3 regions of the Lysinibacillus zambalensis genome follow, and region 3 is predicted to be linked to each of the others. Evidence: riboswitches for the same ligand, from Rfam matches in the RefSeq annotation. Region 3 holds a riboswitch; each other region holds the start of a gene.

Region 1 (4,290 bases), on a different contig from region 3:
ATTTACTGTAAAAGTCTCTTGCAGCAAAGAGGTAGCGCATTTCCGATTCATGATCATCTTTTAAGCGATATAGCCATGCTATTTTTAGTGCGAAATTGGCCATAAGAAGTGACTCTTCCATTGATGCTCTTGATACAAGGTAGGCTAATTTAAGGCTTACAATGGCATCATCAATCGTACGTTCTTTGCAAATATCCATTGGTTTTTGTAGCTCTTTAATGTAAAGCTCATCTATAAGAAGCATGAAAGGTCCATACGTTCTTGTCATAGATTTGTGGTACGCGTAGCCACAATGCGGACAAACGGCAACCTCATATAATAACGGGTTTAAACCCTCATAAACTGGCATGAAGTCTGTTTGTTCTTCGATAATTTTATATCGATTAGGGCGTACTTTATATGTAGTAAAATGCTTTTTACAAAACTTACAATCCACACTACTTTCATAGTAGTAAATGTTAAATGCCATCAGAATCAACTCCTTTCCACCCAAATAATAATTTCATGTAGAATACTCTCACCTCTGACGGTAGTGAGATGAATGTGGGTATATTTCTTTTGTTCTATTTATATGAAGGACAATGTCGTTCAATATATTTAATTTAGTTTCTCTTATTTTAACAATTCTATGTTCTTTGGTATACTCCTTTAGAATTATTAAAATAAAAATGTTCATTACTTTCTTAGTTTTTTGAAATTTAGGTATGTACCCGTAATAGTGTTTATCGGTGTAGTTAAAGCAAGTTATACATTCTTTTAAGTTTGTCAAAATACGTACATATATTTAATTAAAAAAGTTATTGCGTATGTAATATTACCTATAACTAATTTCGGTATAAAGATGTTTCTTAATGTAAAATAAAAATTGTATTAGTTGGGAAAATATAGAATTGGATGTTGACCAATAAGAGGAGTCATACAACGCTTGCCTGTAGTGAAAATTAGCCTTTTAATTATAGATTTATCACCAATGCACTTGGTGAAAATATACAAAATGAAAAGGAGAGAACAATGGATTATAAAATTGTATTTTTTGACGTAGATGGAACGCTTGTTAATTATGAAGATGGTCGTATGCAAGAAAGTACAAGGAATGCTATTCAACAATTAAAGGATAAAGGAATTCATATTGTAGCTGCTACAGGAAGACCTTTATCAATGTGCCAGGATTTAAGAAATGTAGGAATAGAGACGTTTATTACAGCTAATGGTGCATATGTTAAGCACCAAGATCAAGTCATACATAAAATACCGGTCGCCAAAGAAGTGGTCCAAGTAGTGAAGGCTTTTGCTGATGAAAATAAACAAAGTCTATCGTTTTTCACAGAAACATTATCAATGAATAACGTCCAAGAAGAAGAAACATTAAAAGCTATGAAAGAAACATTATCTTTGCGGGAGTTTCCCGTTATCAATGAAGATATTGTAACGCAAGAGGTGTATTTAATGTGTTTATATGTTGATGAGGATATTGAGAAAAAGTATACCTCTACATTTCCTCATTTATTATTTAAAAGGTGGCATCCGTACATTACAAATATTTTGCAACATGATATTTCTAAGTCTATTGCTGTTCAAGCTGTACTAGAATATTTCGACTTGAGTACAGAAGAAGCACTTGCTTTTGGGGATGGAGATAATGATATCGACATGCTAGAGCAGGTCGGCTTTGGTATTGCGATGGGTAATGGTAGTGAAGCTTTAAAAAATGTCGCTAATTTTGTAACAAAGAAATCAACAGAAGATGGTATTGATTATGCTCTTCGTGAGCTAAAAATCATTTAATGGAAAAAATCGTATTAAGTTCATAGCTCTTATGTTGATCGTGTTTCTAAAAAGGAAAAAAATCTAAATAAATGATTAAGAAAGGTCTGGTTCAATATGTATTGAATCAGACCTGTTGCTATATTAAGGCAATATAGCAAATGAGCGGACAGGGAATCCAGATGCTTTTTCAGGCTTTGCCACAATATTGAATATAACGGCGCCTTTTGGAGGTAGCTTATCCAAATTTGTCATAAGCTCAATTTGATAAGTATCTTGCTCAAGCACAAAATATTCGCCATCTAACTTACCGTTTTTACGAAAATCTGTTGCTGAATCCGTATCAAAAGTTTCGTGGCCGATCGCACTTACTTTTCGTTCGTTGAATAAAAATTGCAACGCTTCTAATCCCCAGCCAGGAATATGATTATTGCCATCAGCATCTTTGTTGCTGAAAGCCTCTTTATCTGGCCAACGTTTACTCCAATCGGTACGTAGCGCAACGAAGGTACCTTCTTCAATTTCTCCATATTCAGCTTCAAAGTTAAGAATATCTTGAATGCTTAACGTGTAATCGTTGTTAATTTCAGCTTCCTTCGATTTATCAATAACGATTAGTGGTAGCACTAGTTCTTTTAGCTCCAATTCCTCTAAATAACGTGCATCTCGCACGAAATGGATAGGTGGGTCGATATGTGTTCCGTATTGCCCAGGGAAAGTGAATTGTTGTGCAAAGAAGCCATCATCATGGGAAAATAATGTTTCAAATTTTGCATCATCAAACATAAAGAAATGAGGAGAGTCTGGACCGAATATATGTGTTAAATCAACCCATTCTTTTGATTTCAATAGTTGTATTGCTTGTAAAAGTTCGTTTGTCATTATAGTTCCCTGCTTTCTGTTAATTATTTTAAATGCAACAATAAAAAAGAGCCCTCCTTGTAGAAGAGGACTCTTGTGCAAAGCAAATGCAGTAAGTATTCTCATCTTCAAGGCTAAATTTTGCCATTTGGAATTAGCACCATACCTATAGGCTGGTTGCTGAGACTTCATAGGGCCAATCCCTCCGTCTCTCTTGATAAGAAAATAAAATATAAGAATTTTCAGAAATGAAATTTATGAATACTTTAGCATATTTATATATAGTTTACAAGTTCAGTAGGGATACGTGGTTATAATTCATAAAGAAGATGCTAAAGGCAAAAAAAAGAGGCCCTCTTCAAAGGACCAACTTTTCACCAACCCAAAATTAGTGTTAGCTTACAACAGCCGCTATCAGTAAATAGTATACGAAATCCATCTGGTGTATAGGTAGTATCGAATTTTACCGTAATGCCTGTTGACGCAATTAACTTTTCAACTTCTGTTTTATTTGATTGTTGTGCTGCGTTCATAAGATCATGTGCAAATTGCTCTGATTCATCAATTTTATCCGTAAGTAATTGTGCTTGCTGCATAATAACTTTGATTCGTTTCGCAGAAGTCTTTAATTTTACTGTATTGATGGATGGAAATGGACCTCTATTCGTTGGGTCAGGCATTGCTAGATGTCTAGAAGGTAGTTGAGTAGTTGGTTGATTTGCCATTACCCATGCCGGATAATAATTAGGATAGACAAAATACGGATAAGGATTGTAATACACTAAATTCCTCCTATCCTATAGTTGATACATTATCTTATGTACAACAGAGACTTTAGGTGTTAATGGCCGTGCTTTGAAAAGCTTGAGCGAAAAGGACCTCAGTTCAACGGCTTAAATCCCGATCAATTTATTCTTCTTCAAAAGGAGTTATTAAAATGGATATTCGTGCATACATAAAAAATGGTTTTGAAGTTTACTATGAACGTTATAATCAGGTGTCTGAAGATGGATTTTGTAGGTGGATGTGCCTGGATGTACCTGAAGAAATGAAGGTAGTTGATATCGATGCAGAGTGGTCTGTGTGGAGAATGATTCCTTCCACCGTAACGGAGGGAGATATTCAAACGTTAGAAAAAGAGTTCGGACTTAATTTTCCCGAATGGTATAAAGCTTTTATTTCAACGTATCATCATTATTTTGGTGTAATACCTGACCAAAGTATTGAGGATCCTTTAAATAATGTAAGAGATATGTTTAATCCATCATTATGCAGTTTAGGATATCTTCCATTTTCGTGGGATACAGAGTATGGAAAAATAATTTGTATTGATTTAAATAATAACGCTGATGAAGAAAGTTGTGCCATATATGAAATTGAACATGAAATTTTATTTGATGATGATGCCGATATTCTATCGTCATTAGACTATCTGTATCCAAATTTAAAAGCATATTTTGATGATACTTTCCTTGAATCTAATAAATAGCAAAAAGGAAGGTGCATTTTAGAAAGCACCTTCCTCACATTTTTTATTTATAAGAAACGGACCTATTGTTTGTTTCTATCGAAGATTAACCATAGGAACGTAGTAGCTGCAGCAATCATCACCATGCCGAATCCATATATAGGAGTATGCGCTAATGATTGTTGGCTAACGATAAT
Region 2 (4,290 bases), on a different contig from region 3:
AATCTTCTTTGTACTTAGGCTCGCATGCTCTCTGTTTGTGTTTTGTGCGTCCATCTTTGTAAATTGAGACTCTAGACAATTAGTAAAAAAAGTAATAATATTTGCATCAATTATTATTTTCTAAAAAGGAGAACATGCATGGAATTCTCAAAAAAACTACAGCAACTCCCGACTCAATTTTTTGCAGCATTGGTGCAAAAAGTGAATAGTGCTTTAGCAGAAGGGCGCGATGTTATCAATCTCGGTCAAGGCAATCCAGATCAGCCCACTCCCCAACACGTTATAAAAGCGTTACAGGAGGCAGCTGAAAACCCTCAAAATCATAAATATTCTCCATTCCGCGGCCTAGTAGAATTACGTCAAGCAGCTGCAGACTTCTACAAACGTGAATACAATGTTGATATTGACCCTGAAACTGAGGTAGCTATTCTTGGTGGTACAAAAATTGGTCTTGTTGAGCTGCCATTAGCGGTTTTAAACCCGGGTGATACAATGTTATTACCCGATCCTGGATATCCAGATTACTTATCTGGTGTTGTATTAGGTGATGTTAATTTTGAAGTCATGCCACTTTTTGCAGAAAATGATTTCCTGCCTGATTATCATGCTCTTTCTGATGACGTAAAAGAAAAGGCTAAGCTACTTTACTTAAATTACCCGAACAACCCAACTGGTGGTACTGCAACACTTGAATTTTTCGAGGAAACGGCGCGCTTTGCTAAAGAGCACAACATAATCGTCTCACATGATTTCGCTTACGGTGCAATTGGATTTGACGGCAAGAAACCTATTAGTTTCCTGCAAGCGGAAGGTGCCAAAGAGGTCGGCATCGAGATGTATACATTATCTAAAACATATAATATGGCAGGCTGGCGTATTGGATTTGCAGTTGGTAACGCTGATATTGTTGCGGCTATTAATCTTATTCAAGATCATCTATTTTGTAGTCAATTCCCTGCCGTACAACAAGCAGCAGCGGTTGCCCTTACAGCATCACAGGATTGCGCGAATACGCTAAGAGCGACTTATGAGCGTCGACGAAATGTTCTTATCGAAGAAGCACAGCGCATTGGTTGGCAAGTAACGGCACCAAAGGGCTCTTTCTTTGCATGGCTCCCTGTTCCATTAGGTTATACAAGCGAGCAGTTTGCTGATGTATTGCTCGACAAAGCTGATATCGCAGTAGCTGCTGGCAATGGCTTCGGTCAATACGGTGAAGGCTATGTTCGTGTAGGTTTACTCGTAAGTGAAGAACGCTTACGTGAAGCGGTCAGCAGAATTGAAAAATTAAACCTATTTAACTCATGAACATTTGATTCCCTCTATCAAAAAACTGTCCCATCAGCTCACGCTTGCTAAGGGACAGTCTTTTCATCTCACTATTTTTTGTGGTAGCTCTAGCCCTTCTTCTATTGGATAACATTGGTCATAAACCATTTCTTCATACGGACACACCACCCCACTAATCGCTCATAGAGCCATGAAAATGCGTTTCATATCTCCCATCCCACACATAGTTGACTCTCACTAACATTCCCACCCATCTCCCTTAATGGAATATTGTAATAAAATAAAAAATTTTAAAAATTCCATTGACTTACCATAACCAATAATTTATATTAGTCCTATCGGATTTACAAAAAAATATTATAAATCTCTTATCAAGAGTAGCTGAGGGACTGGCCCTATGAAGCTCGGCAACCTCCTTTTTTAAGGAAGGTGCTAAATCCTGCAAACGATATCGTTTGAAAGATAAGAGAGGACACTTTTTTTATGAGCCTCTCTTAATTTTTTAAGAGAGTTTTTTTTATCTTCATTTACATGAAGATAAAAGCCTCAGGCGGATGTCACAGATTTTGAAAGGAATGAATTGTGCTAGCACAATTCAATATCCGGACAACAATTACGCCAAGGCGAAATTGTTTTTTTATACAAACCGATAAAACAACTTTGGAGGTATGTCTCATGAAAAAGAAAAACAAAATTTTACTAGGTTTAGCAAGTCTCACATTAGTAGCAGCATTAGTAGGTTGCGGTACTAAAGAAGATAAAGGTAGTCAAGGTAAGGCTATTAATGAAAATAAAATTGTAGTAGGTGTAACTTCTGGTCCACACGAACAAATTGCAGAAGTTGCTGCAAAAGTTGCCAAAGAAAATGGCTTAGAGGTAGAACTAAAAACGTTCTCTGATTATGTTTTACCAAATACATCGTTAGCCGAGGATGATCTTGATGTAAACAGCTATCAACACAAGCCTTTCCTCGATGCATTTAACAAAGATCACAAAACAGATTTAGTGCCAGTAGGAAAAACAATTTTAACTCCAATGGGCATTTACTCTGAGAAATATAAATCATTGGATGAAGTTCCTGATGGTGCTACATTCGGATTACCAAATGATCCAACGAACGGTGCTCGTGCTCTATTTGTCCTTCAAGAGGCAGGCATCATTAAATTAAAAGAAGGTGCAGACTTAACAGCTTCTACTCGCGATGTGGAAGAAAACAAAAAGAATTTTAAATTCATTGAATTAGAGGCTGCACAAATTCCGAAGCAGCTTAGTGAAGTAGATGTGGCAGCTATTAATACGAACTTCGCTCTTGATGCTGGTATTGATCCTAAAAAAGACTCCATTCTTTTAGAATCTACTAACTCTCCATATGTAAACTACATCGCGGTACGTTCTGAAAACGAGGATGACCCAGCGATTAAAAAATTTGTTGAAGCCTATCAATCTGATGAAGTACGCAAATTTATTGAAGAGGAATTCAAAGGTTCTATCATTCCAAGCTGGTAAGTAACGATGAAGGGCCTTTCATAAATTAAGAATCTGCGAGACTCCTATAGGAATGCTAGCAGATTCTTGCTTTATAAAAGGACTTAGAAAGGAGATATCACAGTATGATTCAACTAGAAAATATAACAAAAGAATTTAAAACTAAAAAAGGTATCGTTAAAGCAGTAGATGGCATTAACCTACATGTCAAAAAAGGTGAAATTCATGGGGTTATTGGCTACAGTGGTGCAGGAAAAAGTACCCTTATTCGCTGTGTTAATTTATTAGAGCGTCCAACAACAGGTAAAGTATTGATCGACAATGTAGATATTACTTCCCTTTCTTTAAACGACCTTCGCGAAACGCGTCAAAAAATCGGCATGATCTTCCAGCATTTTAATCTCTTAAAAACAGCGACCGTTTACAACAATATCTCGGTACCATTAAAACTTCTAGGCTATAACGACTCTGAAGTGAAAAAACGCGTTGCAAAATATGCAGAAATTGTTGGCCTAACAGAGAAATTAGATAGTTATCCTAGCCAGCTTTCGGGTGGTCAAAAGCAACGTGTCGCTATTGCACGTGCACTAGCCCAAGAGCCTGAGATTTTACTCAGTGATGAAGCGACAAGTGCTCTCGATCCTGAAACAACTGACGCTATTCTTGAGCTTCTCTTAAAAATTAACCGTGAACTGGGCATCACTATTTTACTCATTACACATGAAATGAATGTTATTCAAAAAATTTGCGATGATGTATCCGTTCTTGAATCAGGGACGGTTGTGGAATATGGCTCTGCTATAGAACTATTTTCGAAGCCTCAGCACCCAACGACACGAAAGTTTTTAAACACTATTTCTCAACGTAATTTATCTCCTTCCCTTATCGAGCAATTGAATCTTTCCGGAAGTGTGATTCGTTTAACATTCCTTGGTGAAAGTACCGGGAAGCCATTACTTGCAGAAGTGAGCAAAGTTTATGATGTACAACCAAATATTTTAACAGCCAATATCATTGAATTAAAAAATGGCATCGTCGGGAATATTGTCGTGCATCTTCACGGTGAGGCACATATCGTAGAAAAGGCACTTAAATATTTTACAGAAAACGGGGTAGACGTTGAGGAATTAGGAGGCGAATTAAATGAATAGCATTCAAAGCTTCTTTGCAGACTGGTCAAATGTTATTGGGCAATCCATTATCGAAACCTTTCAAATGGTCGGGATTTCATTATTGTTCTCTATTTTAATTGGGATCCCTTTAGGGCTTTTAATCGTTTTAACCCGACCAGGGCAATCATTTGAAAATAAATTTCTCTATCAATTTTTCAATTTATTTATTAATATTATTCGCTCTGTACCGTTCATTATATTACTATTCTTCATTTTACCGTTCACTAAGCTGATCGTTGGCACAACTATTGGTGTAAAAGGTGTTATTGTGCCGCTTGTTGTTTATACAGCGCCTTATATTGCGCGACTTATGGAAACGGCACTATTGGAAGTTGATCCAGGT
Region 3 (4,290 bases):
TGGAAAAAGAAGTACAAGCAATAGTAGAAGTACTAAGTCAATTAGGTATTGCTTTTAATGAAGTGAAAAATTCCGCTGAAGAACTAGCTAGCTTTGCACAAAATTTAAATTAATGAAGTGAAAAGCAGGAGACAAAGAAAAATAAAGATGCTTTACACTGTAGTGTATAATAACACTATATCAACTGTTAATATATACGATCCGCTAGGTAGATAAAAATACCGGTGAAAATATGCTGTTAAATTCAATATATACTAATTGAACATAGAAAAGAATGGAGCTATCCTATGCGCTGGATAGCTCCATTTTTGCTAAATTTGTAAAGGGTTTAACGTAATTTTCGATAAAAAAAGTTTATACTGAAATAAAGAACTAAAAATAGGGGCGGTTAATATGAAAACAGTAGTTGTATTAGGTGGCGGAATTACGGGTTTGTGTACGATGCATTATTTACAACGTCAAGTTCAGGAGAAAAACTTAAATGTAAAGCTAGTACTCGTTGAAAAAAATACATACCTTGGTGGTAAGCTTCACTCTGCATATGAACAAGGCTTTATCATGGAAACAGGAGCAGATTCTATAGTAGCGCGTCATAAAGGTGTTATGGAGTTAGTAGAAGAACTTAATTTTGAACAAAATCTTGTGTATAACGAAACGGGTGTTTCGTATATTTTCACAAATAATGAGCTACATGCTATCCCAGCAGATTCAACGTTTGGTATTCCTATGAGCTTACAATCTCTAGAGGAAAGCACGCTTGTATCAGAGAAAGGTAAAAAAGAAGCATTAAAGGATTTAACCATGCCAAATGAAGAATTTACAAAGGAAAGTTCGATTGGAGAATTTTTAACGTACTATTTAGGTGAGGAGCTTGTTCAAAACCAAATAGCGCCCGTACTTGCAGGTGTATACTCGGGAGATTTAAATCAACTTTCAATTGCTTCCACTTTACCGTATTTAATCGATTACAAAAATGATTACGGTAGTATTATTAAAGGCTTTGATGCAAACAGGGAACAATTTTTGAAAGCCGCCAATAAAAAATTTATTTCATTTAAAAATGGTTTATCGTCATTAATTGATCGACTTGAAGAAACATTAACGGATGTAGAAATTATAAAAGGGATTGCCACTATAAGTGTTAAAAAGCAGGAGAATCAGTACTCCGTTACATTAGCAAACGGTAAAATAATTGAAGCAAATCATGTTGTCATGGCACTGCCAAATGAAGCGGTACAAAGCTTATTGCAGGATGAATCTTTGAACGGCTATTTTGAACAATTCAATACTGCATCCGCCATTACGATTTACTTAGGGTTTGATGTACCAGATAATAGATTACCCGCGGATGGAACAGGCTATATTGTGTCACATAATTCGGATGTTATTTGTAATGCAGCAACGTGGACAAGTCGCAAGTGGAAACACACGTCAGCAGAAGGAAAATTACTTGTACGACTTTTTTATAAGAGCATTAACCCTGAGTATGAGAGATTGCGTTTGATGTCAGATGAAGAGTTAGCAGCGGTTGCTCTAGAAGATGTAAGAAAAAGCTTGGGGATTGAGGAAACACCAACAATTGTGGACGTGACAAAATGGATCGACCAAATGCCAAAGTATGATTTGGCACATCGTGAAGCGTTGCAAGGTCTCGTACAAGAGCTTGAGAAAAACTATCCGAATTTATCAATAGCGGGTTGCTCTTATTTCGGAGTGGGCATAGGTGCGTGTATTCAAAATGGTAAAAAAATTGGTGAGGAGCTTGCTGAAAAACTATCGTAATTGTTTGATTTAAATCAAAATATGGTATTTTTCGTGAGATTTTACCTCTGTTCTGTGAAATAGTCTTGACTCAATCGTTCGTAAACGATATGATTCTTTTAATTATTTAAAAAATTCATACAACATTCTTATCAAGAGAAGCTGAGGGACTGGCCCTGTGAAGCTTCAGCAACCAACTTATTGTCAGGTGCTAAATCCAGAGGACCGTAGTGTCGAAGATGAGAAGGAAAAACAATGACGAAACGTTAAAGCCTTCTTTTTATGTAAAAGAAGGCTTTTTGCATTTTAATTTTTATAAATAAAGGAAGAGAGGCTAGTTTTATGGGATTGCTTGAAAGGTTAAAAACGCATGTTCTTACAGCAGATGGTGCAATTGGTACAGTTTTATATGGCTATGGCTTGGAGTATTGCCACGAGGAAATGAATATACAAAGACCTGAATTAATTGAAAAGATTCATAGAGAGTATATAGCGGCAGGTGCCGATATTATTCAAACGAACACTTACGGAGCTAATGCCATAAAATTAGCCCGCTATGGATTAGAATCTCGTGTGCAGCAGTTTAATGAAGCTGCTATAACGATTGCAAAACGAGCAGCGGCAGATGGTGGACAATTTGTTTTAGGTACTATTGGGGGAATCCGTGGTATTCGAAAAAGCGACGCAACGTTAGAGGAAATTTTAGCAACAGTTGATGAGCAGGCAACCGTTTTACTTGCAGGAAATCCAGATGGCCTTTTACTTGAGACATATTATGATTTTGAAGAGTTAACAGCGACTTTAGCAATGCTACGAGCTAAAACGAAATTACCGATTATTGCTCAAGTTTCTATGCACGAACCAGGAATTTTACAAAATGGAATGAGCTTAAATAACGCTTTACATGAACTTGAAGCGCTAGGTGCTGATCTCGTAGGTGTTAACTGTCGCTTAGGTCCTCACCATACAATACAAGCATTTGAAGGTGTGGAGCTTCCTAAGAAAGCATTTATGTCAGCGTATCCGAATGCTTCTCTTCTTGATGTAGAGGATGGCCGTGTCGTTTATGAGTCGGAGGCAGATTATTTTGGTCGAGCAGCTGTAGAGCTTCGTGATCAGGGGGTACGTTTAATTGGTGGTTGCTGTGGTACGACACCAAAGCATATTGCTGCAGCGAAAAAGTACTTAGAGGAGTTATCTCCAGTCGAAGAAAAGTATGCAAAGCCAGAAAAAGTAGAGATTGTCCGTGAGGCTGAGCCAGCAAATTACGAACCATTACATGTAAAAGTAAAACGAGAACGCTCAGTTATAGTGGAATTAGATACACCAAGACATTTAGAAATTGAAGGCTTTATTGCGGGAGCAAGAAAAATATATGAGGCGGGCGCAGATGTAGTCATGATGGCAGATAATTCACTTGCTTCTCCAAGGATTAGTAATGTCGCAATGGGTGCCTTACTGAAAGAAACACACGGGGTACGACCGTTAACTCATATAACATGCCGAGATCGTAATTTAATTGGACTTCAATCACATTTAATGGGATTAAATGCACTAGGTATTCACGATATTTTAGCAGTGACTGGAGATCCGACGAAGGTGGGCGATTTCCCAGGGGCCACAAGCGTTTATGACGTATCTTCAATGGAGCTAATCCAATTAATAAAACAGTTAAATGAAGGTGTATCGTTCTCGGGGAAACCACTTCGTAAAAAGGCGAATTTCTCTGTAGCGGCTGCCTTTAATCCTAATGTACGTGTACTAGATCGCGCGGTATCTCGATTAGAGAAGAAAATTGAATATGGGGCAGATTATTTTATTTCGCAGCCTGTTTATACAAAGGAAAAAATCGTGGAAATATACGAGGCGACAAAGCATTTAGAAACACCAATTTATATAGGTATTATGCCAGTAACGAGCTATAAAAGTGCGGAGTTTTTACATCATGAAGTGCCAGGCATCAAACTATCCGATGATGTGTTAGCCCGTATGAAGGCATGTGGCGATGATAAAGAACGCGCAACACTAGAAGGGATTGCAATTGCCAAGGAATTAGTAGAAGTAGCAGCGGAATATTTCAATGGTATTTACCTCATCACACCATTTTTACGCTATGACATGACACTAGAATTGATGAAATTTATTGAGCAATTGGATGAACAGAAAAAAGGGGTAAGTATAAATGGCTAAGCACTTGATTGAAGAACAACTAGAGAAACGAATTTTAATTCTTGATGGCGCAATGGGTACAATGCTACAAAATGAAAATTTATCAGCAGAGGATTTTGGCGGCGAGGAATATGATGGCTGTAATGAAAATCTCGTGCTAACTAGACCAGATGTGCTTGAAAAAGTTCATAGAAAATATTTAGAAGCTGGAGCAGATATTATTTGTACAAATACATTTGGAAGTACTCCACTTGTATTAAATGAATATGATCTTGGTGCGAAGGCAGAAGAAATCAATACACGTGCTGTGGAAATTGCACGCAAAGTAGTAGATGAGTTTTCTACATCCGATTGGCCACG

Evidence for each region. A riboswitch is a leader RNA that binds a small molecule or an ion and turns the genes downstream of it on or off. The one in region 3 is predicted to bind S-adenosylmethionine.
Region 1: another riboswitch for S-adenosylmethionine. It lies ahead of ABNX05_RS09230 (cyclase family protein); the one in region 3 lies ahead of ABNX05_RS23680 (bifunctional homocysteine S-methyltransferase/methylenetetrahydrofolate reductase).
Region 2: another riboswitch for S-adenosylmethionine. It lies ahead of ABNX05_RS24085 (MetQ/NlpA family ABC transporter substrate-binding protein); the one in region 3 lies ahead of ABNX05_RS23680 (bifunctional homocysteine S-methyltransferase/methylenetetrahydrofolate reductase).

Annotation. Positions count from the first base shown of each region.
Region 1 covers NZ_JBEGDG010000005.1:141,974-146,263, reverse strand. Annotated here, with positions in the region: gene ABNX05_RS09240 (DUF2225 domain-containing protein) at 1-469, opposite strand, end outside; gene ABNX05_RS09235 (Cof-type HAD-IIB family hydrolase) at 1,012-1,785, shown strand; gene ABNX05_RS09230 (cyclase family protein) at 1,909-2,646, opposite strand; SAM riboswitch class I at 2,745-2,849, opposite strand; gene ABNX05_RS09225 (YuzC family spore coat inner layer protein) at 3,000-3,407, opposite strand; gene ABNX05_RS09220 (SMI1/KNR4 family protein) at 3,563-4,114, shown strand; gene ABNX05_RS09215 (MFS transporter) at 4,177-4,290, opposite strand, start outside.
Region 2 covers NZ_JBEGDG010000033.1:8,879-13,168, forward strand. Annotated here, with positions in the region: gene ABNX05_RS24080 (pyridoxal phosphate-dependent aminotransferase) at 139-1,308, shown strand; SAM riboswitch class I at 1,656-1,759, shown strand; gene ABNX05_RS24085 (MetQ/NlpA family ABC transporter substrate-binding protein) at 1,966-2,796, shown strand; gene ABNX05_RS24090 (methionine ABC transporter ATP-binding protein) at 2,901-3,926, shown strand; gene ABNX05_RS24095 (methionine ABC transporter permease) at 3,919-4,290, shown strand, end outside.
Region 3 covers NZ_JBEGDG010000030.1:30,338-34,627, reverse strand. Annotated here, with positions in the region: gene ABNX05_RS23690 (protoglobin domain-containing protein) at 1-113, shown strand, start outside; gene ABNX05_RS23685 (protoporphyrinogen oxidase) at 394-1,782, shown strand; SAM riboswitch class I at 1,908-2,007, shown strand; gene ABNX05_RS23680 (bifunctional homocysteine S-methyltransferase/methylenetetrahydrofolate reductase) at 2,104-3,951, shown strand; gene metH (methionine synthase) at 3,944-4,290, shown strand, end outside.